3 regions of the Sporosarcina sp. YIM B06819 genome follow, and region 1 is predicted to be linked to each of the others. Evidence: riboswitches for the same ligand, from Rfam matches in the RefSeq annotation. Region 1 holds a riboswitch; each other region holds the start of a gene.
The links. Region 1 has a riboswitch for S-adenosylmethionine ahead of R2B72_RS17485 (bifunctional homocysteine S-methyltransferase/methylenetetrahydrofolate reductase). Riboswitches for the same ligand answer to the same signal wherever they lie in the genome.
Positions count from the first base shown of each region.

Region 2: another riboswitch for S-adenosylmethionine. It lies ahead of R2B72_RS12150 (methionine ABC transporter ATP-binding protein); the one in region 1 lies ahead of R2B72_RS17485 (bifunctional homocysteine S-methyltransferase/methylenetetrahydrofolate reductase).
Region 3: another riboswitch for S-adenosylmethionine. It lies ahead of metH (methionine synthase); the one in region 1 lies ahead of R2B72_RS17485 (bifunctional homocysteine S-methyltransferase/methylenetetrahydrofolate reductase).

Region 1 covers NZ_JAWLIQ010000036.1:618-7,310, reverse strand. The annotation lists gene metC (cystathionine beta-lyase) at 1-111, shown strand, start outside; gene R2B72_RS17485 (bifunctional homocysteine S-methyltransferase/methylenetetrahydrofolate reductase) at 206-2,044, opposite strand; SAM riboswitch class I at 2,150-2,257, opposite strand; gene R2B72_RS17480 (arsenic transporter) at 2,493-3,851, opposite strand; gene R2B72_RS17475 (DUF2642 domain-containing protein) at 4,121-4,789, opposite strand; gene R2B72_RS17470 (hypothetical protein) at 4,842-6,329, opposite strand; gene R2B72_RS17465 (hypothetical protein) at 6,399-6,693, opposite strand, start outside.
Region 2 covers NZ_JAWLIQ010000016.1:40,295-46,987, reverse strand. The annotation lists gene R2B72_RS12165 (dicarboxylate/amino acid:cation symporter) at 1-586, opposite strand, end outside; gene R2B72_RS12160 (MetQ/NlpA family ABC transporter substrate-binding protein) at 787-1,644, opposite strand; gene R2B72_RS12155 (methionine ABC transporter permease) at 1,845-2,513, opposite strand; gene R2B72_RS12150 (methionine ABC transporter ATP-binding protein) at 2,506-3,531, opposite strand; SAM riboswitch class I at 3,644-3,749, opposite strand; gene R2B72_RS12145 (thioredoxin family protein) at 3,805-4,104, opposite strand; gene R2B72_RS12140 (toprim domain-containing protein) at 4,176-4,517, opposite strand; gene R2B72_RS12135 (nucleotidyltransferase substrate binding protein) at 4,560-4,967, opposite strand; gene R2B72_RS12130 (nucleotidyltransferase domain-containing protein) at 4,936-5,274, opposite strand; gene gcvH (glycine cleavage system protein GcvH) at 5,418-5,801, opposite strand; gene R2B72_RS12120 (arsenate reductase family protein) at 5,876-6,235, opposite strand; gene R2B72_RS12115 (TetR family transcriptional regulator) at 6,574-6,693, opposite strand, start outside.
Region 3 covers NZ_JAWLIQ010000011.1:96,262-102,954, forward strand. The annotation lists gene R2B72_RS09175 (protein arginine kinase) at 1-505, opposite strand, end outside; gene R2B72_RS09180 (UvrB/UvrC motif-containing protein) at 495-1,049, opposite strand; gene R2B72_RS09185 (CtsR family transcriptional regulator) at 1,081-1,551, opposite strand; gene R2B72_RS09190 (hypothetical protein) at 1,796-3,478, opposite strand; gene R2B72_RS09195 (histidine kinase) at 3,663-3,845, opposite strand; SAM riboswitch class I at 3,978-4,084, shown strand; gene metH (methionine synthase) at 4,190-6,693, shown strand, end outside.

The sequences.
Region 1 (6,693 bases):
GGTCTACTACGCTTTTCAGTTGGCCTTGAGCATGTCGATGATTTGATAGCTGATTTTGATCAAGCCTTACAAGTTGCGGAGAAATTAGCAACGGCTAAGAGTCCATTGTAAACACATAAACCCCCTTGTAAATGGACCATCCATTTACAAGGGGGTTTGTAATTGGCACAGCTACATTTATGACCGCCATAGCCGATTTACCTGATTATGCGTGAACACCAGCGCTCACTTTTTCATTGATATATTCTGTCAAATCGACCGTCATATCATAGCGCATAAACGGTGTGATTAAGTATATGCCATGGAAATGCTCTAACGCCACGTCAATCAATTCTTTTGCAACCGCTATGCCTTCTCGCGTCGATTGCTCTCGGTCTCCTGCAAATAGCCCCATCCTTGCGCGAACTTCATCTGTCAGCTTGATGCCCGGCACTTCATTGTGAAGAAACTCTGCATTTTGCGACGATGTCAACGGCATAATACCGATATAAATCGGTGCTTGAATATGCTTTGTTGCCTCGTATAATTCAATAATCTTCTCTGGGCTATAAATCGGCTGTGTGATGAAATAATCCGCACCCGCTTCGATTTTTTTCTCCATTCTTTGTACAGCACGGTCGATATGACGCACGTTCGGGTTAAACGCCGCCGCCACTGTAAAGGATGTTTTCTGCTGCAACGACTTACCAGACCAAGAAATTCCTTCATTGAACTGTTTTATCATTGTTATTAGTTCAAAAGAAGTCATATCGAAAACGGACGTTGCGCCAGGGAAATCACCAATTTTCGTTGGGTCTCCTGTAATCGCCAGTAATTCTGTAATGCCCATTGTGTGCAAGCCCATAAGATGCGACTGCAAGCCAATGAGGTTTCGATCGCGGCATGTGATATGGACAAGCGGTGTTGCACCAATTCTTTGTTTAACCAATGACCCCATTGATGCATTACAAATTCTCGGTGATGCCAGGGAATTATCGGCCAATGTAATAGCGTCCACACCTGCGTCATGTAAGGCCTGGGCTCCTTCAAAAAACGTAGCCGTGTTTAAATGCTTAGGCGCATCTAGTTCAACAATAATCGAATGTCTCTTTTTCACCGTTTCAAGCAAGGTCGGTTTATCAAGATTCTTCGACTCGGTAACATTCACTTTCGCCGCGTGCGCTTTCACTTGCTTGTCTTGTACATGCACCCGATTCGTTAGCCCCTCAACCAATGCACGGATATGCGCCGGCGTCGTACCACAGCATCCCCCTAGCAAGCCGACACCCTCCTTACGGAAATTAAGCGCCAGTTTACCAAAATAATCGGGTTCATTTTCATACGTCAATTTGCCATCTGTATAGCTCGGGAAGCTAGCATTTGGGTAGACAGCAAGTAAGGCTTTCTTCGTCAAAGGAACTTCCTCTAAAGCTTTTAACATATGGTAAGGCCCTAATCCACAGTTGACTCCAACCACATCAGCACCTAAAGCTTCCAGCTGCTGCAGAGCATCCGCAAGTGCTAAACCATTTTGTAATACCCCTGCTTCATGCATAGACACATTAGTAATAATTGGTATATCCGTCGCTTGACGTGCAATGTTGAGTACAGTCGTTAATTCATCAAAATCGTAATAGGTTTCTAACAAAATACCGTCTACACCTTCAATAAGTAGACATTGAAGTTGCTGCTTAAAGCTCTGTTCTATTTCTTCCTTCGTGCCAATCGATGCTTTGGAACCATGAATGCCACCAATCGTTCCGAGAATAAACGTATGTTTACCAGCAGCTTTTTTGGCAATATCAACGGCTGCCTTATTGATCTTTTCCACACTATCCTCTAGTCCATAACGTGCTAATTTGATATAGTTGGCCCCATATGTATTGGTTTGAATCACATCGGCCCCCGCCTCAATATAGGCTTGGTGAATATGAAGCACTTGTTCAGGATGCGTCAAATTTAGCTCCTCAAAACAACGGTCTACTCCATTCGTATAAAGCAATGTCCCCATCGCCCCATCGCCAATTAAAATACGTTCCTTCATCGTCTCTAGTAAATTTGCCAATTGTCTATCCCCTCTCTATGTCCACTGATTCATAAAATTGAAACAAAAAAGAGCCTCTCCTTTGTGTTGATAAAGGAAATAGACTCCGCATTTGACTAAGTCTCTTCCTCATCTATCAAGCCGATTTCTCGACCTGCTGGAATTAGCACCGTACCAATTATGGCGGTTGCTGAGGTGTCAACGGGCCAGTCCCTATACCTCTCTAGATAAGAAAAACTATTCAATTGTGTCTGGGTTTTGAATTGATTTAAATTTCTATCATTTATAACCTTACGCTATTCTCCGAAAATTAGCAATACCTTTTTGGGAAGAGGTGAATAATCAGCATTACCCACCAATGTGTTAAGACTGGCAATCGATTTATAATCAAAAGGTGGATGCACGATAGACAATGCAATAACATATACATACAAGGAACGACTAAAGATGAGCAGGAATAGCTTAGATTTCAATTGGCAAAGACCAATTGTACCCAAAAGTATAGCAATGTTAACGTTACGATTGTTGTTATCGGTATGACGATTAACGATACGCTCATATAATCTTTCCAAGAAACTTTTATCTTATTTCGTCTCAGGATACTCATCCAAATTAGTGAAGCAAGGGTACCAATCGGTAACAATAATGATCCCATGTCACTGCCTATAATATTCGCAAGATAGATAGTCTTTAATGTGATTGGATCTAGCCCCATTTCAGTTAAAGTAATCGTCCCAATCATTAAAGCCGGGTGATTATTAAAGATGTTCGCCAGTATTGAAACTAACCCGCCCATGATAAAACTTGCTTGAAAAAGTCCCTGCGTTACAATTGGTTCGCACCATCGCACGAGCAATGCTGTTAGTCCTACATTGTGCAAGCCGTAAATGATTACATACATAGAGAAGGCAAAAATAAGAATGTGCCAAGGCGTCTTCTTCAAAAGATCCACCGGGTTCGTGCGCAAATGATACCATCTCCAACATAACAGAACAACTGAGCCAAGTACTGCTACAAGTTCAATGGGAACATTGATAAAAGAGGCAACGAAAAGGAGACAACGCATGACAAAGACAAACAGTAAAATCTTCATCATAAATCTTGTGCGTTTTTGTTTTGTTTCAACAGAAATCTTTGTTTTTAATGGGTGGAAATTTTTATTGAAAAAGATTTCTTCGATATCATTTGCGGAACTAGGTAATGTTTTGGGTAGCTTATTTTTTACTACCACATACATCAAGCCTGACATAAACAACAAGCCTATCGTTGCCGGAACAAACATCATAGCTGTATGCATCCAAAGAGACATATGCACGATTTCCAGGGCAATTAAGTTCACGATATTACTTACACCAATCGGTGCGCTTGAAGCTGTGGCAATGAGAGCGCCACTTAACAGATAAGGTATTTGTTGGTGTGGTTTTAGTCGGAGGTTTTTAAGTAGTAAAATTAAAATTGGTGTCGTTATTAAAATACTCCCATCGTTATTAAATAAAAGTGTCATCAAAAAGCACAGCAACTGGATATTCCAATAGAGACGGTGACCTGAACCCTTCGAGAAATGGGCTAGCTTTGCAGCTGCCCAATGGAAAAAACCGAAACTTTCCAATATAACAGCCATAACAATAGTTGCAATAATCGTAATGGATGCTCCACCAATTTTACTGATGATGTCCATGATATCTGCGTGTGATACAATGCCCGTTAAAAGAATGATCCCTGCGCCAATCGACGCTGGCCAAGCCTCATTCATCCCTTTAGGTCTCCAAAAAATGACTAACATAGTCACTATGAAAACCAAACCGGTAATAGCAATTTGAACACTCATACATATACATATCCTTTCTTTTTTTTGACCGTTTCCTTGACCTGCTTATCCTTTCTTTTTTATTGTTTGTCCGTTTCCTTTTATGTATATTCACCACGTTGATACCACGACGGGATGTATGTCCACCTGTTTTAAAATGTATATTTGGCCTGGGCAAAAAATGGACAACTATGTCGAAAACTTGTCCACAAAAAAATAGGCTGTCGATGGTTTATCGTCAGCCTGAAACAGGTTCTTTCCATCATTAAAATTGCATAGTTGCAACTGATTCACACCACATGTAACGTCTTAATATGGCCCAAGTTCACATAACTAGAATCCGCTCTTGCTGTTTGAATTTCAGCAATTTGTTGCTCGACATTTGTTATTTTCCCTATATGGCTCTTAGGTCCTCCTATGTTCAACACAACAATTTCATTTTTAAACTGTTCAACTTGGACTTCAAAAGTACTTGCTAGCGTCTCATTATTAGGCTGCACTGGGAGATTCAAACCGTAAGCTAGCTCATTTTGAGCATAAGGAATTAGCCATTTTACATGACTCAAAGAAATGTACATCGTTTTATAAACGGGCGATTGAAATTCAAAATAGTTATCCTTGATACTCGTGATATAGCCATGCAAGGCTTCGTTGCCTGTTACATAAATTTCAACATACTTTCCTTGCGCTTGTGTAAGAACCTTGGTAAACGTTAAATCGACGTCATTTTCATCCGCACTTATGCTCGGCAACATTGCCGGGGCTTGTATATCTTCGTCATTATTGCCATCAACCTTGAAATTTTGGATATGATCCAAGGGAATATACACAAACTCCGCCCCATTAAAAAGCACCATCGTGTCCGTGCCTAAATCAATTACAGTACCTTTTAATATATTTTTACCGGAAACCTCCAGTTGGACAACTTGTTTGACAAGACTTCGAATAATATTATTCACGTCCACAGCTCCTTATAATTTTTGACCAGCAGTATCCAACATACCCGTATTATCATAAATCTCTTAATTGATGGTACATCTTTTCTGCATGCTTCATTAATGAGCGGTACTGTTTCTCTACCATTTCTTCGGAACTTGTTCGTCTTACTGGTAGATGAGAGGGCGTTTTTCCAACAAGTTTAGCGTCTGACGTATTTCCAGCTGCATTCATCATTAGCGCATGGTAATGCAACATTAATGCATGGTATTGCATCTTCAACCTTTTTTGTTGTTCTTCTTGGCTTAGTTGGCTACTAGTGACAAGTTCACCTGTTATTTCAGCAGACTCAGGTTTTCCATCCAAAACTTCAATATCGGCATCTACTTCAATCATTGATTTCGTTTCAAGTATCGGATGAGTTAAACGATTAAGGCGTTTCTTACGTCGTTTCTTCTTAACAGCAATGCTTTCATTGTCCAAAATGTCACTTTCCACTTCGTTTTTACCATGATTTGACATTTCTCTTTTATTCTCTTTTTCAGGGTTATTATGGCTTAGCATTGTACGGTGGTCAGTCATAATGGTATTCCATTCAGAAAGAAGTATCCTTTTTTCATTTAACCTAGACTGGTATTCCGCTAAATTAAATCGTTGTTCATGACTAGACGATTCATATTCATCCTGTTTCTCCATTTGAAGTACATTAGCAGTCTCTACATAAACCTCTGGGGATTCTTGCTTATCACTTGCAATTCTCTTTACCACGCCAACCAGATTTTCAATGGCTAGCGCTTTGCTAGTATTGTCATTTGTTTGTTGGAGTTGTTGAACAGCAACTTGCTCTTCCTGATGCTGAGCATGTTGTATGTCCTCGCTGATTTGAGGTGCAAATCCATGAATCACTTTTTCTAGATAGCTATCTGGATGTTCTATGGCATCATTTTCATTTTCTATTCTTTCACCTGCGACCTTTTCCACATTTAGAGCTTCACTACTTTTTTCCGCCTCATTGCTGTTTGTTAGTGATAGTTGTTCGACGACAACCCGCTCGTTCATTTCTGATAGTTCGTTAAGCATAATGGATGTAAGCTTTCGTGGACTGGCTAGTTGCTCGATTTGATTGAGCAAGATAATTTGTTCGTCAGCTATTTCACTATACATGTCGGTTATATGGGCATTCGCAATATAGAGCAGTTCAGCATTATGGATGACCATAATGTACTCCGCGGCCACTTTGCTTAACACGCCGAAAACTTTCTGGTGACTTAAACTATTAATGGTGACCCAGTTGTATCTGAGGTCCTTCCATATATCTACCATATAATTCCTATTGAGGTAAGGCACTTTTTCGTGCATAACCTGCACGTCTTTAGCATTCTTTGAAAGAGCTTTAATATGTTGGAGTGCCACGTACATAACCTTCTGATCGACAACAACGACAAGGTGGTCTTGTTTAACATCCAGCAACATGCCTTCTATGAATTGATTGCCACTAAGAAATAATCCTATTTTTGACTCTTTAAGGCCGCCTATTAATTTTCCGAATTCATGCTCTTGCAATTTGGGGCGCCTCCTCCATAAGAATATCGTCGCTTCTTACCAACAGAAGCGACGAATGCATTCATATACTTACTTGTTTTCTTTTGCTTTTTCTTGAGTATTTCCCTCATCTTTTTTATCTTTTTCCATTTTGACTCCATAGCTAATGTTTCTGATATGAAACAAAGATACCCGAATGATCTCTTCATTAGCAACAATTGTTACAAAATCATCCGTAACAACGTCCATTACACCCTCTAGTGTTTCTGGTCCGCCGCGGTTAATTTTTACCCAGCGTAGTGTCAATTTTTGCAAAATACCTTTAAAGTCTGCAGCTTGAACGAACTTGAAATTCTCAGGAATTTCAACATCGATATCTAATTGG
Region 2 (6,693 bases), on a different contig from region 1:
ATGTCATATTCAAGAATATACCGAAAATATGGAACGGTAATAGTGGAATAATGATATATGAAATTACTTTTTCGATTAATACATTGAATTCATTGAAGACAGCAAACATCGACTTACTGCCAATAGACGCCATCCCAATCCCCAGCACGAATGCTAGAAGAAGCGCAGACATAACACCCATAATTGGTGTCATTTCAAGCTCAAAAAATGCTGTAGCTGCTTCCCTAGTTGCTTCGCCAACCTTACCACTACCAATACTGTCAATAAAGCCCGGCAATAGCGTTGTTGCCGCAAAGAAAGCCATAATTCCCGCGACAATTGTCGAAATGTAAGCAAATGCCGTCGCAAGTCCAAGAAGCCTGCCAGACCCTTTTCCAAGTTCCGCAATCCCCGGTGCTATAAATGCAATGATGATTAACGGTACAATAAAATTAAGGAATCCACCGAAGATCATATTAAATGTTGCCGCTAGACTGACAAACCATTCTGCAAAACCTTCTCCGATTTTCGGGGTTAGTATTCCAAGTACAACTGCAAGCGCAATCGCAATGACAATACGCCATATAAGACCAAGTTTAAACTTCATTTTTATGTCCTCCCTAAATAAACACATGTATTTATTCGATTATGATACCATAATTTTTTCACTATTGTAACCTCTTTTTTAATTTAATAATTATCTTAATCCTCCGACTATTATGACTTATATTTTGTTTAATAATTATCATTTCCCATCACCTAAAAAAACCCCGTCAACCATTGCTGATTGACGAGGCCTTGTGCTACTTATTTTACAGGTACGACCGAGCCGCCCCATTCTTCTAAGATAAAGTCCTGAATTTCTTTTGATTTCAATACTTCAACCAACGTTTTGATAGCTGGCTTGTCTTCATCGCCTTCTCTTACAGCAATAATATTTACATAAGGTGAATCCGAAGATTCAATTGCAATTGAATCTTCAAGTGGGTTTAAACCAGCATCGATTGCATAGTTTGAGTTAATTAACAGCGCGTCGCCTTCATCATTTGCATAAAGTTGTGGCATAAGAGCTGCTTCGTAATTTGCATCGAATTGCAAGTTTTTCGGATTTTCTACGATATCTTTCACTTCAGCTTTTATCTTTTCGACTCCGTCAGCTAACTTGATAAGCCCATTCGCTTCAAGCATTGCCAATACACGACCATGGTCAGCTACTGAGTTACTAATTAGAATCACGGCATTGTCTGGTAACTCGTCAATTGACTTGTACTTTTTTGAATAAAGACCAATCGGTTCAATATGAATAGCCCCTGCATTTGCGAATTTATAGCCAAAATCTGCAATTTGTCCTTCGAAATAAGGAATGTGTTGGAAATAGTTCGCATCAAGATCACCAGATTCTAAATCTTGGTTTGGCAATACATAGTCTTGGTATGTCTCGATTTTGAGCTCAACACCTTTTTCCTTTAGCAATGGTGCTGCCTTTTCAAGGATAATCTCATGTGGTACGTTGGATGCGCCAATTGTAAGTGTCGTTACTTCTGTTTCACCTGTATCTCCACTACCACTTCCGCTTGTTTGATCGTCCTTAACCTCTTTTGTTCCACACGCTACAAGTGCCAATACAAGCACTGCTAGTAAAATACCTGTTAATAACTTTTTCATGTTGATGACTCCCCTTTTCTATGTTGTTTTATAATCAAATGCGCCTTGGCGTATTTGTGCCTAGATTTTGAATTGAGCTTGCTCAATTAACTCCTTTCAAAATCTATGGCATCCGCCGGAGGCTATAAATTAATTCGGATGGGTGTGTATCCATCCGGATTAATTTAAAACAGGCAATGCCTGTTGTTCCCAAAAGTAAGTTACCGCTTGTCCATTTTTCTTGCAGCAAAATCTCCAATGAATTGAATGATGAAAACGATAATTAAGATGATAATTGTTGCAGCAAGTGTAACGTCCCCACGATTACGCTGGAATCCGTCCAAAAACGCTAATGTTCCAAGACCACCAGCACCGATGATTCCGGCCATTGCCGTATAGCCAACGAGTGCAATAGATGTGACGGTAATACCCGAAATAAGTGCGGGCATTGACTCAGGTAATAAAACCTTAAAAATGATTGTCCGTGTTTTTGCTCCCATCGACTTGGCAGCTTCAATAACACCTTTGTCAATTTCCTGTAATGCAATTAATACCATTCTTCCATAGAAAGGAGCTGCTCCAATAATAAGTGCAGGCATCGCTGCATCAGGTCCGCGTATCGTCCCAAGTAGGAACTTCGTAAATGGAATCAACAAAATGATTAATATAATAAAGGGAATCGATCTAAAAATATTGACGAATGCCCCTGTAACAACATTGGCGAATTTATTAGCCCACAGCTGTCCTGGACTTGAAAGGAATAGAAGGACACCTAGCACCAATCCAATTACTAACGTAAAAAATGTAGATAATGCTGTCATATAAATCGTTTCAACTGTCGCTTCCCACATTTTCGGCCAGTCAACATTCGGAAATAGGGTTTCAATCATTACTAATCACCTCTGTCTGCACATCTTTTTCATGAAGATAACGAATCGCTTCTTCAATGGTAGCCTCGTCCCCCACAAGTTGAAGGATTAATGAACCGTATGCCCCGCTATGCGTATGTGAAATATTCCCCTGAACGATATTCACATCTACATCAAATTTACGAATCAAGCCTGCTAAAACGGGCTGTTCTGTCTGTTCCCCTACAAAAACAAGCTTGATAAGCGTCCCAGTAGGCAATTCTTCTTTAATATGTGCCAACGCCTGCTTCACTTCCACCGGTTCCGTTATTTGAGTAACAAATCGTTTCGTGATCGGCGCTTGCGGTGATTGGAATACTTCTAGGACATCTCCCAACTCGACAACCTCGCCAGCTTCCATGACCGCAACTCGATGGCAAATTTTACGAATGACGTGCATCTCATGTGTGATCAACACAATCGTCAAGCCTAGACGCTCGTTAATACCAGTTAAAAGATCGAGAATTGAATCTGTGGTTTCTGGATCAAGGGCTGAAGTTGCTTCATCACATAACAGAACTTCTGGGTCATTTGCCAACGCGCGGGCGATTCCCACACGTTGCTTTTGACCGCCTGATAATTCGGATGGATAGGCATTTTCACGACCAGCCAACCCTACAAGTTCAATCAGCTCTGCCACTTTCTTTTCACGGTCTGCTTTTTGTACTCCTGCGATTTCCAGTGGAAAAGCGATATTTTCCTTAACAGTTCTAGACCATAATAAGTTGAAGTGTTGGAAAATCATACTCACTTTTTGCCGCGCTTCCCTAAGTTGTTTCCCCTTAATAGCAGAAATTTCTAACTTCCCAATCTGCACACTGCCAGATGTAGGCATTTCAAGACCATTCAACAAGCGGATTAACGTACTTTTTCCTGCCCCACTATAACCAATGACTCCGAAAATTTCGCCATCAGCAATTTCAAGCGATACATCTTTGACAGCTGTAATCCTGTCTGACCCATCACCGTATTGTTTATTTATATTTGATAAATGAATCATTTCTCTCACCTCTGAATATTTTTTTCCACACTACGTGTTGATAATATAAAAAAGCCTTCCTGCAGACGGGCAGAAAGGCTTGACGTTATCAATAAATAAACGTTCGTCCAATCTCTCATCTTCCAAAGTAAATACTTTGTGTGATTTGGCACCATTTCACTTGCGTGACGGTTGCCGGGCTTCATAGGGCACTATCCCTCCACCTCTCTTAATAAGAGTGTTCTATTCAATTAGAATGTTAAGACATATACTATCACATGTTGATTTGGACTGTCAACCAATCTTTTCGAGAAGATAGGGAACAGACTGAAATGCATAAATCTTATGTTGCACAATGCCATCTTTTTGGATTAGCAAACAAGGCACACTTTCGATTTCATAATCCATTGCCAAGTCTTGTACGTAATTCAAATCTGCCTTCCCTATCGGCATGTCTGGCTTCATTACTGACACAACTTCCATCATTTTAGAAGCGACAGCACATGTCCCACACATTGGTGTATATAAATAATACAAGGCAGCGGTCGACTCTTTCAAGGCTACTTCCCATTGTTCACGTGTCCATGTTTCCATTGCTTATAAACCATCCTTTACAATCCGCCGGAGGCTAACTTGATTCAGTAGAGGGTTTTAAATCTGCTGAATCAAGTTAAAAATTCGGGCAGTATATTGAAATGTGCATCTTGCAAGATTGTTGCGAGTACTTTGTATGGCGTTGTTTCCACTTCTCTATACACCTTTTCTGTATATAAATGAATGGCGTCAGGAAACTCCTGCTTGAATAACGTTCGGATCTTATCGCCTGATTCATCTGCATCGACAAGGACAAACAGCTCATGTTGTTCATAAGGGGCCAGCAATTCTTCCAGTCGATAAGCGCTGACCGTTCCATTCGTACAAATGATATCCACGGGCTCGGCAAGGATTCGTGCAAGCCGTTTTCGATCCTGCCCTCCTTCAACAATGATTACTTTGTCATCATTCACAAGTGTCCACTCCACTTCGTCATTATCGGCACAAGCATTTGCTTACTGTAGTTTTTCTAGCTCTTTTTCTATATTTACAATCAACTTTTGCAGAAGTCCCACATAATCCCTTTTAATCTTAACATAAATGAGTTTAGCTTCCTCTTCGTCATAAATATGGAATGTTTTATTTCGATCTACCATCATATCGATCCACTCATCCCCATCTCGAATTAACCCATAAGTATAGGCTTCCCGAATCGTAGCCCGCGGACTTCTCATTTCCTCGATTCCCGTATATTCCAAAAATATTTTCATAAGCTTCCAACTGAGTTCAAATGTAAATTCAAAACGTTGAATAACCCCATCGTATACAATATCATTCATGATTTCTAATTCCGTTGCTTCAGCTAAACGTTTACTCGCCCGTTTATAATCTTCAAGCTTCTCGTGGAGTCTTTCCTTTTTCATATAAAACAACTCCTTCATTTCTAATATTGACAAGCAATTTTTCTTTAGCTAAACGATTCATAAACAAAACATCTATTTTTAGCGGTGTGGGTAAGTTTTGCAAATCTGCTTCGATTAAGTTTTGTTCGCTATGAGAAAGGTGGTTTGTAAATAATGCGAGGTCAATATCTGATGTGTTGCGATAGTCTCCTCTTGCCCGAGATCCAAAAAGCATTATACTTTCAATTGATTCGTTTTTCTTGCACAACATTAGTAATTCAGTCATAAATCTTTGCGTGATACCTGCTTCATCATAATGGAAAACCATATTTGTCCTCTCCTAACGTAATTCTCAAGTCACTAACTACTTTCCAGTAATTGCATATAGGGATAGACATGGCTATTTATATCTTTACTCGCTCTTCTATATCAAAAAAACGTCGGAATAAACCCGACGTTTCATTGGACAACTTATTCTCCGACTGTCATTGCTTCGTATGCTTCAGCTGTCATCAATGCATCTACTTCAGACACATCAGATGGTTCAACAACGATCATCCATGCATTTTCGTATGGAGATTCGTTCACGAATTCAGGGCTATCTTCCAGTCCTTCGTTCACTTCAATAACTTTACCGCTGATTGGTGCGTAAAGTTCTGATACTGTTTTAACGGATTCAACGCTTCCGAAAGGCTCGTCCGCTTTGATCTCGTCACCAACAGATGGAAGTTCAACGAAAACGATATCGCCAAGTTCAGATTGTGCAAAATGTGTAATTCCGATACGGTAGTTACCGCCTTCTTCTTTTACCCATTCATGCTCTTCAGAATAACGCAGATCTTTTGGTGTGCTCATTCCGTACCCCTCCAAATATATAGTTTCATTCACTTCAATTTTGGCATATTTCGTGCATAAAAACAAGGAAGGAATCACTTTGTCCAAACGTTTTCAAATTCTTCTTCCTTGAAACCAACCGTCACTTTGCTATCACCAAAAACAAGCGGTCTTTTAATCAACATACCGTCTGATGCTAGCAAGCTAATTTTCTCTTCATCTGACATACCTACTAATTTATCTTTCAAATTAAGTTCCCTATACTTTGTCCCACTGACGTTGAAAAACTTCTTCAGTTCCAATCCGGATGTAGCAATAACTTTGCCTAGTTCCTCTTCAGCAGGAGGGGCTTCTGCAATGTTTATCTCTCGTAACTCAAACCCTTTTGCTTCAAGCCAAGCCTTTGCTTTTCTACACGTTCCACATTTCGGATATCCGTAATATGTAAGTCCCATATCCACAACACCTCCATTTTCGCCATTATAACAAAAAAAAATGACATCTGTTAACTAACAAATTTCTTTATAAAGCACAGGTAAGAAAGATCTGAAAATCTTTATTTTATTGGACCTTTTCCGGCGCAATTTCGGCAAATTAATCACGATAGCATTACCGAAGGACAAGTGTGGCAAACGTCTTGTTACTTTCCTACAATAGTAAAGTGAAAATAGCAGATATTGGTACGGCTTTAACTGTTTTAGCGATATTATCATAATAATCAAACGGGTTAATGCACAAGTTCATAATATAGAATAAAGAGGAAAATATCTATTCACACTTGTGATCTCCTTCTCTATTTGACTACAATATGTCGTGATTTTGCATTGTCAACTATTTGTTCTATATACTGCATAGTAATATGCATAGCTTCTTCTGATTTATAATCCGAGCGTCTGTTTAAAATATTCGTTAG
Region 3 (6,693 bases), on a different contig from region 1:
TATTCGATGGACAGCTTGTCAAATAGCCAAAATCCTCATCAAATGCATAAGGAAGTTCTTTTTCCAAATGATCATCTACCACATTCGCCTGATTGTAGGCATCCTCAAGCTGAAGCCCCGGGTAAATACATTGGATACGAATATGATCTTCTTCATTCACCATGACACTTATTGTTTCGTCTTCCGATAAAATGACCGCGCCTTGACGATCGGGATTAGCCAAATGCGGGCTAATTAAGTGCTTCTCTACAAGGACTTGACGTTCAAGTGCAGGGAGTTCAGCCATTTTAGTATAGGAATACTCACTTTCACCAATATCCAGCAGGACACCCGCAACGGCTTTGTCAACCGCCAGTGCGTCTTCTTCCGTGAATGCAATTGGGAAATGATAGCCTGTTAGATTGCGCGCCAAGCGGATTCGTGTCGACATAACAATGTCAGAATGCTCACCATGAGTTGTCATCCAGCCTGTCACTGCATTACGCATAAACTTTTCAATCGACATCGCTATTTCCACCTCCATGGGCAAGGTGTTGCTTTAGTGTATTCGCCTCGTCACGTAAAGCTGCAGCTTCTTCAAAATGCTCGGCTTCAATTGCCACTTTCATCTTCATGCGAATTTCTTCGATTTTCTTTTTAATAGCATACAATTCATTGAAAGACACCGGAACTTTTCCTCCGTGGATTGAATGACCATTGTGAAGTTTTCTTAACACATGCGGCAATTTCCCACGAAATGTGTCGTAACACGTGGCGCAACCAAACTTTCCGATATCGAGAAACTTTTGAAATGTCAAACCACATGAAGGACACTCCAGCCCTATTTGCGATTCTCCGCGCGTTTGTTGCTGCGCCTGAAATGGATCCGTCCCGCTAAACCAGTGGGATAGAAACTGCTGGATGGACAACGGTTCCTGATTCGGATTAAAGTGGAATGTCTGTGCATGAAAAGCACATTTATCACATAAATGACGCTCGGCCGACCCCGCCATGCTTTCTTGAGTAATAATGACGGAGGCCGGCCGTTCTTTACAATTTTCACATATCACAAAAATCACCTCGTTGTAGTTAGATTGACAGTCAGTCTAGCTGCTCATATATGAGCGTTACGAGCATCGCCTGTAAAATCCGCGCGCGCAGGATATCGCGTTCCGGGAGCGGCTGATAAAGTGTTGTACGATCGATAGCAGCTAGAATAAGCTTCGATTCTCTTTCCGATATGACTTCCTCCTCCATCAGCCTATAAATAACATCCTCAGCCATCGTAAAGGAGACTCCTGTGCGAATACCTTCTAAAATATGTTCGATCAATTCCTTACGCGAATTGGTCTGCACACGAAAAATACGGATATAGCCACCGCCACCACGCTTCGATTCAACTGCATAGCCGCGTTCTGCTGTAAAACGGGTTTTAATGACGTAATTGATTTGCGAAGGAACACATTGGAACTTCTCAGCAACTTCACTGCGCTTAATTTCAATTATGCCTTTTTGTTCTTCTTCGATGATTGCCTTCAAATAACCTTCTATAATATCAGAAATATTTCTCATGTTTTCACCTCTTTCATACCGGGTGATAAGCCGTTGACTTTGACTATCTTTGACTTAATTGTACATGACATTCTGTTTAATCTGCAAATAAAATGCGCCTCAGCGCATTTTTGTCTAGGGCTTGAACTTCTGCTGAATAAAGTTAAAAGCACTACGCTTCGATAGTATCGTCATGAATGAGTAATATTTAGTCATCAAATAAAAAACGGAGTACGCGAGGAATTCCCCTGTACTCCGTTAATCATTACTTCATACTATTATTCGTCAATTTCTTCACTGGCAAAAACAGTTCACCCGTCTCTAGATACGTAATCATCAACTGATCACCTTCTTGGATATAAATGGAAAGCAGCGCAGTTTCAGAGGATACGCTGAAGTTTCGTCCATCAGTAGCCAAAAACGAGACGAGCGTAAAGTCGCCGATGCGTTCCTTAAAAACACGTACGACAGTCACTGCTACTTGCGCCTCTTCAGCGCTAGAATTACCATCGACAGTATTGCCTCCGCGTTGAAGTGCCGCTTTGTACAATTTCAATGCTTCATTTGGAGAATTTCCATACACCGATATTTCCGGATTTGCAGCCGATACGATGAAGTAATTTTGCAAGAATCCGTTTGAATCAAGCACCGGCGTTAACCAACTTGCTTCCCCGTAAAAGTTGTACAATACTGGCATTTCACCAGACCATTTCTTTTCGATAAATTTCTTTTCAATAATCTGAAGAGCACCTTGTGAATCCATATACGCTTCTTCCAGATTGCCCGTATAATACGTTGCTTCACCTGTTCGTCCATCAGTCAAGGCATAACCAAGCATCGAATCAATACCTTCTTTCGGACTTGTGAAATCAGTGAAATAATACATATGACCGTTCTCGTCAAAAATCGGACTTACATTCGATTCGGTCCCTTCATCCGATGGTAATTTCACATCTTTTTTCCCAAATACAGAATTCCAGAATCCGTGTACGTAATTACCAAAATAACTATTCTGCAAACTAACTGCCTCAGGAGAAACGGCACCATCGATAAATGCAGGTACATCTGCAATTGCATATTGCTTTACATCACCTGACTCCGGGTCGACCACTACAATCCCTTGAACATCAAAGCCGTCACGTGCCGTAATAAAGTTCCCATATGAGCGGATATAATATGGTTTCCCCTCATCATTAATTTCTAACTGAACATCGCCATAGAAAATAAGACTCGGCATTTCCATCCGTATATGACGCTCCACTTGCTTATGGAAAAAAGACGACGGCGTATAAGCCATTTCAGCCTTCACGAATTTCGGATTGTCTGCCGAGTCAGTCGCACTCATTGTGAAGTAGCCTGGTGTCGTTTTACCAGCCCACCACTTGAAAAGACTCGAAAATTCAACAGGTGCGATGTAGACAAAATCATCGCCAACTTTTTGAATTTGTAAATTGCCGAGTTCATAATAACTTGGATTCGGAACTTGAACGAACGCCTTCTTCATCTTGTTGCGCGCAAACTTCGGCGGTACGCTTGCAGGCGTTTTGGTTTCATCAAACGCTTTGATTTCCACCTGTTGTTCCATTTCAACCGCCTTGTATTTCTGATTCGCGTTGAATAAAGGTGCACTTAAGATATATGCCCCGAAAGCGATTGCTCCCAACAATAAAACAATCTTCAATCTGCGATCCTTACTCCCTGCCACAATTGCCCCCAACAAAGTGACCACGAGTAGCGGCCCCCATAAAGACGTCCAATTACGATCCATATTCGTTACATAATAAAAGACGAAAATGATGACTGTGCATAAAATAGCAGTGCTAGTAATGGCTGCAACTCTGTTAAACGTCACCTTCACTTTTGTCTCCTTATTGTTCAACACAAACGGGACAATAATTAGGCTAGACACAACACCTGTAATAATTGAAAAGATAAGTAAATTGATCATCTAAATACACTCTTTTCTATTGCAAAGATTTTTTTACATACTCCTTATACGATTAACCTACGGAATTGTTTCACTTTTTATGTATGAAACCTAGACAAATGGCCCTGCTCCCTAGCAATTCCGCTAAACATATACACTGCCTAGAAGCTAAAAAATCGTTAGCACACTCGCTAACGATTTCTCATCAATTCTTTTCTTCATCTTTCGGAAATAAAAAATAAGAAATAATCCCACTCACAACCATCGCACCTAGCGTAATATAAATGCGCGACATAGGTGGAACATCTTGGTGACTCTTGTTTAACATCATGATACTAACCGTCCCGACAATCATCATTACGGGAATAATATATTTAAAAGCTCTCAATTCGTTCACCTTCTGTTTATCATATTATCCCTATCCTACCATAGACTTTCTTGCTTTCTACCCAGGACGGCTTGACGGAAACCATTTATAACGTTATGATGATTTCTACTATTCAACCAACTTAATATTATATTCTTATCAAGAGAAGCAGAGGGAACTGGCCCTATGAAGCTTCAGCAACCTGCCGACAAGGACTGGTGCTAATTCCAGCAGAACCCCCGTGGTTCTAAAGATGAGAAGGGACAACTACGTATATTCGTAAAGCCTTCTTTCTAGGAAGGCTTTTTTTATTTTTCAAGTAGATTTAACAAAATAATTAGTACAAAGAAAGAGAGTGATTCGTTATGTCGAAATATGTTATTGAAGAGCAGCTCCAAAAAAGAATACTCATCATGGATGGTGCGATGGGGACTATGTTGCAAAATGCTAATCTTTCTCCCGAGGATTTCGGTGGCGAAGAATATGACGGCTGTAATGAGTACTTAAATATTGTAAGGCCCGATGTCTTGGATCGCATTCACCGTGAATACTTGGAAGCTGGAGCAGATATCATTTCGACAAATACGTTTGGTGGAACGCCAATCGTTCTCGATGATTATGATTTAGGTGAACACGCACATGAAATTAATTTCCGTGCAGCACAAATTGCCAAACAATGTGCACAAGACTTTTCCACTTCTGACTGGCCTCGCTTTGTCGCAGGTGCAATGGGACCCACAACAAAAACATTATCCGTCACAGGGGGGGCTACATTTGACGGCTTAACACATGACTTTTACATACAAGCCAAAGCGTTGATCGAAGGGGGCTGCGATCTGATACTGATGGAAACAAGCCAAGACATGTTGAATGTCAAAGCGGGTACTCTCGGCATCAAGCGCGCATTTGAGGAAACAGGAATCGAATTGCCTGTGATGATTTCTGGAACCATTGAACCGATGGGGACGACGCTTGCAGGGCAAAGCATCGAATCATTTTACATTTCTATAGAACATATCAAGCCACTTTCCGTTGGCCTAAACTGTGCAACAGGACCTGAGTTCATGACGGATCATCTGCGTTCGCTGTCAGAGTTAGCAACGAGCTATGTCAGCTGTTATCCGAATGCTGGACTGCCAGACGAAGAAGGTCATTACCACGAATCACCTGAATCACTTTCTAAAAAACTACAAGGTTTTGCTGATAAAGGTTGGTTGAATATCGTAGGGGGTTGTTGTGGAACTACACCAGAACATATCCGCGCGATTCGTGAAGCAGTGGCTGATAAAAAACCTCGACAAGGTTCAGAAACTGTTCATGGTCATGCTGTGTCAGGTATTGAGCCTCTGCTTTATGATGACTCTATGCGCCCACTATTAATCGGCGAGCGGACAAACGTTATCGGTTCTCGGAAATTCAAACAGCTGATTGTTGATGGCAAATTTGAAGAAGCATCCGAAATTGCGCGTGCCCAAGTAAAAGGCGGCGCACATGTTATCGATATTTGTTTAGCAAATCCAGACCGTGATGAGCTAGAAGATATCACGAAGTTCATGCAAGAAGTCGTCAAAAAAGTAAAAGTGCCGCTCGTCATTGATTCCACAGACGAAAAAGTGATTGAAGAGGCTTTGAAATATTCACAAGGGAAAGTCATCATTAACTCCATCAATTTAGAGGATGGCGAGGACCGCTATGATGCTGTCTTGCCGCTTGTCAAAAAGTACGGGGCTGCCGTCGTTGTCGGGACAATCGACGAACCAGGAATGGCGGTTACGCGTGAACGCAAACTTGAAGTAGCCCAACGTTCTTACGATCTCCTCGTCAATAAATGGGGACTAGCACCGGAAGATATTATTTTCGATCCACTCGTCTTCCCAGTAGGTACAGGTGATGAACAATATATCGGCTCTGCCGTGGAAACCATTGAAGGCATTCGCCTCATTAAAGAAAAAATGCCACGTGCATTGACCATTCTTGGTGTCAGTAACGTGTCATTCGGTCTTCCTCCAGTTGGTCGTGAAGTGTTGAATGCTGTGTATTTATATCACTGTACACAGGCAGGTCTTGACTATGCGATTGTCAATACGGAGAAACTAGAGCGCTATGCTTCTATCCCTGAAGCAGAAATCAACATGGCCAATGATTTACTGTTCAATACAACCGATGAAACGCTTGCAGAATTCACGAACTTTTATCGCGGCAAGAAGAAAGAGAAAACGGAAGATGATATTCCGAAAACCGTTCCAGAGCGCCTTAGCTATTATATAATCGAGGGAACGAAAGAGGGCCTGATTCCTGACTTGGAAGCTGCTCTTAAGATGTATGATACTCCCCTCGATATCATTAACGGACCTTTGATGGATGGAATGGCTGAGGTTGGACGTTTATTCAACACGAACAAACTGATTGTGGCGGAAGTACTGCAAAGTGCTGGAGTGATGAAAGCATCCGTAGCATTTCTTGAGCAATTTATGGACAAAGCCGAGGGTGACACAGGCAAAGGGAAAATCGTTTTGGCAACTGTTAAAGGTGATGTCCATGATATCGGGAAAAACCTGGTGGAAATCATCTTAAGCAATAACGGCTTCACAGTCATCGATATCGGTATTAAGGTGACTCCTTCAACACTGATTGAAGTTATTCGCAAAGAAAAGCCCGATATTATCGGATTATCTGGACTACTCGTTAAATCTGCACAACAAATGGTTATCACCGCTCAAGATTTTAAAGCAGCAGGCATTGATTTGCCGATCATGGTTGGTGGGGCAGCACTTACTCGTCGATTTACGGACACAAAAATTGCCGCAGAATATGACGGTCCAGTGCTATATGCCAAAGATGCGATGTTTGGACTTGAACTGGCTAATCG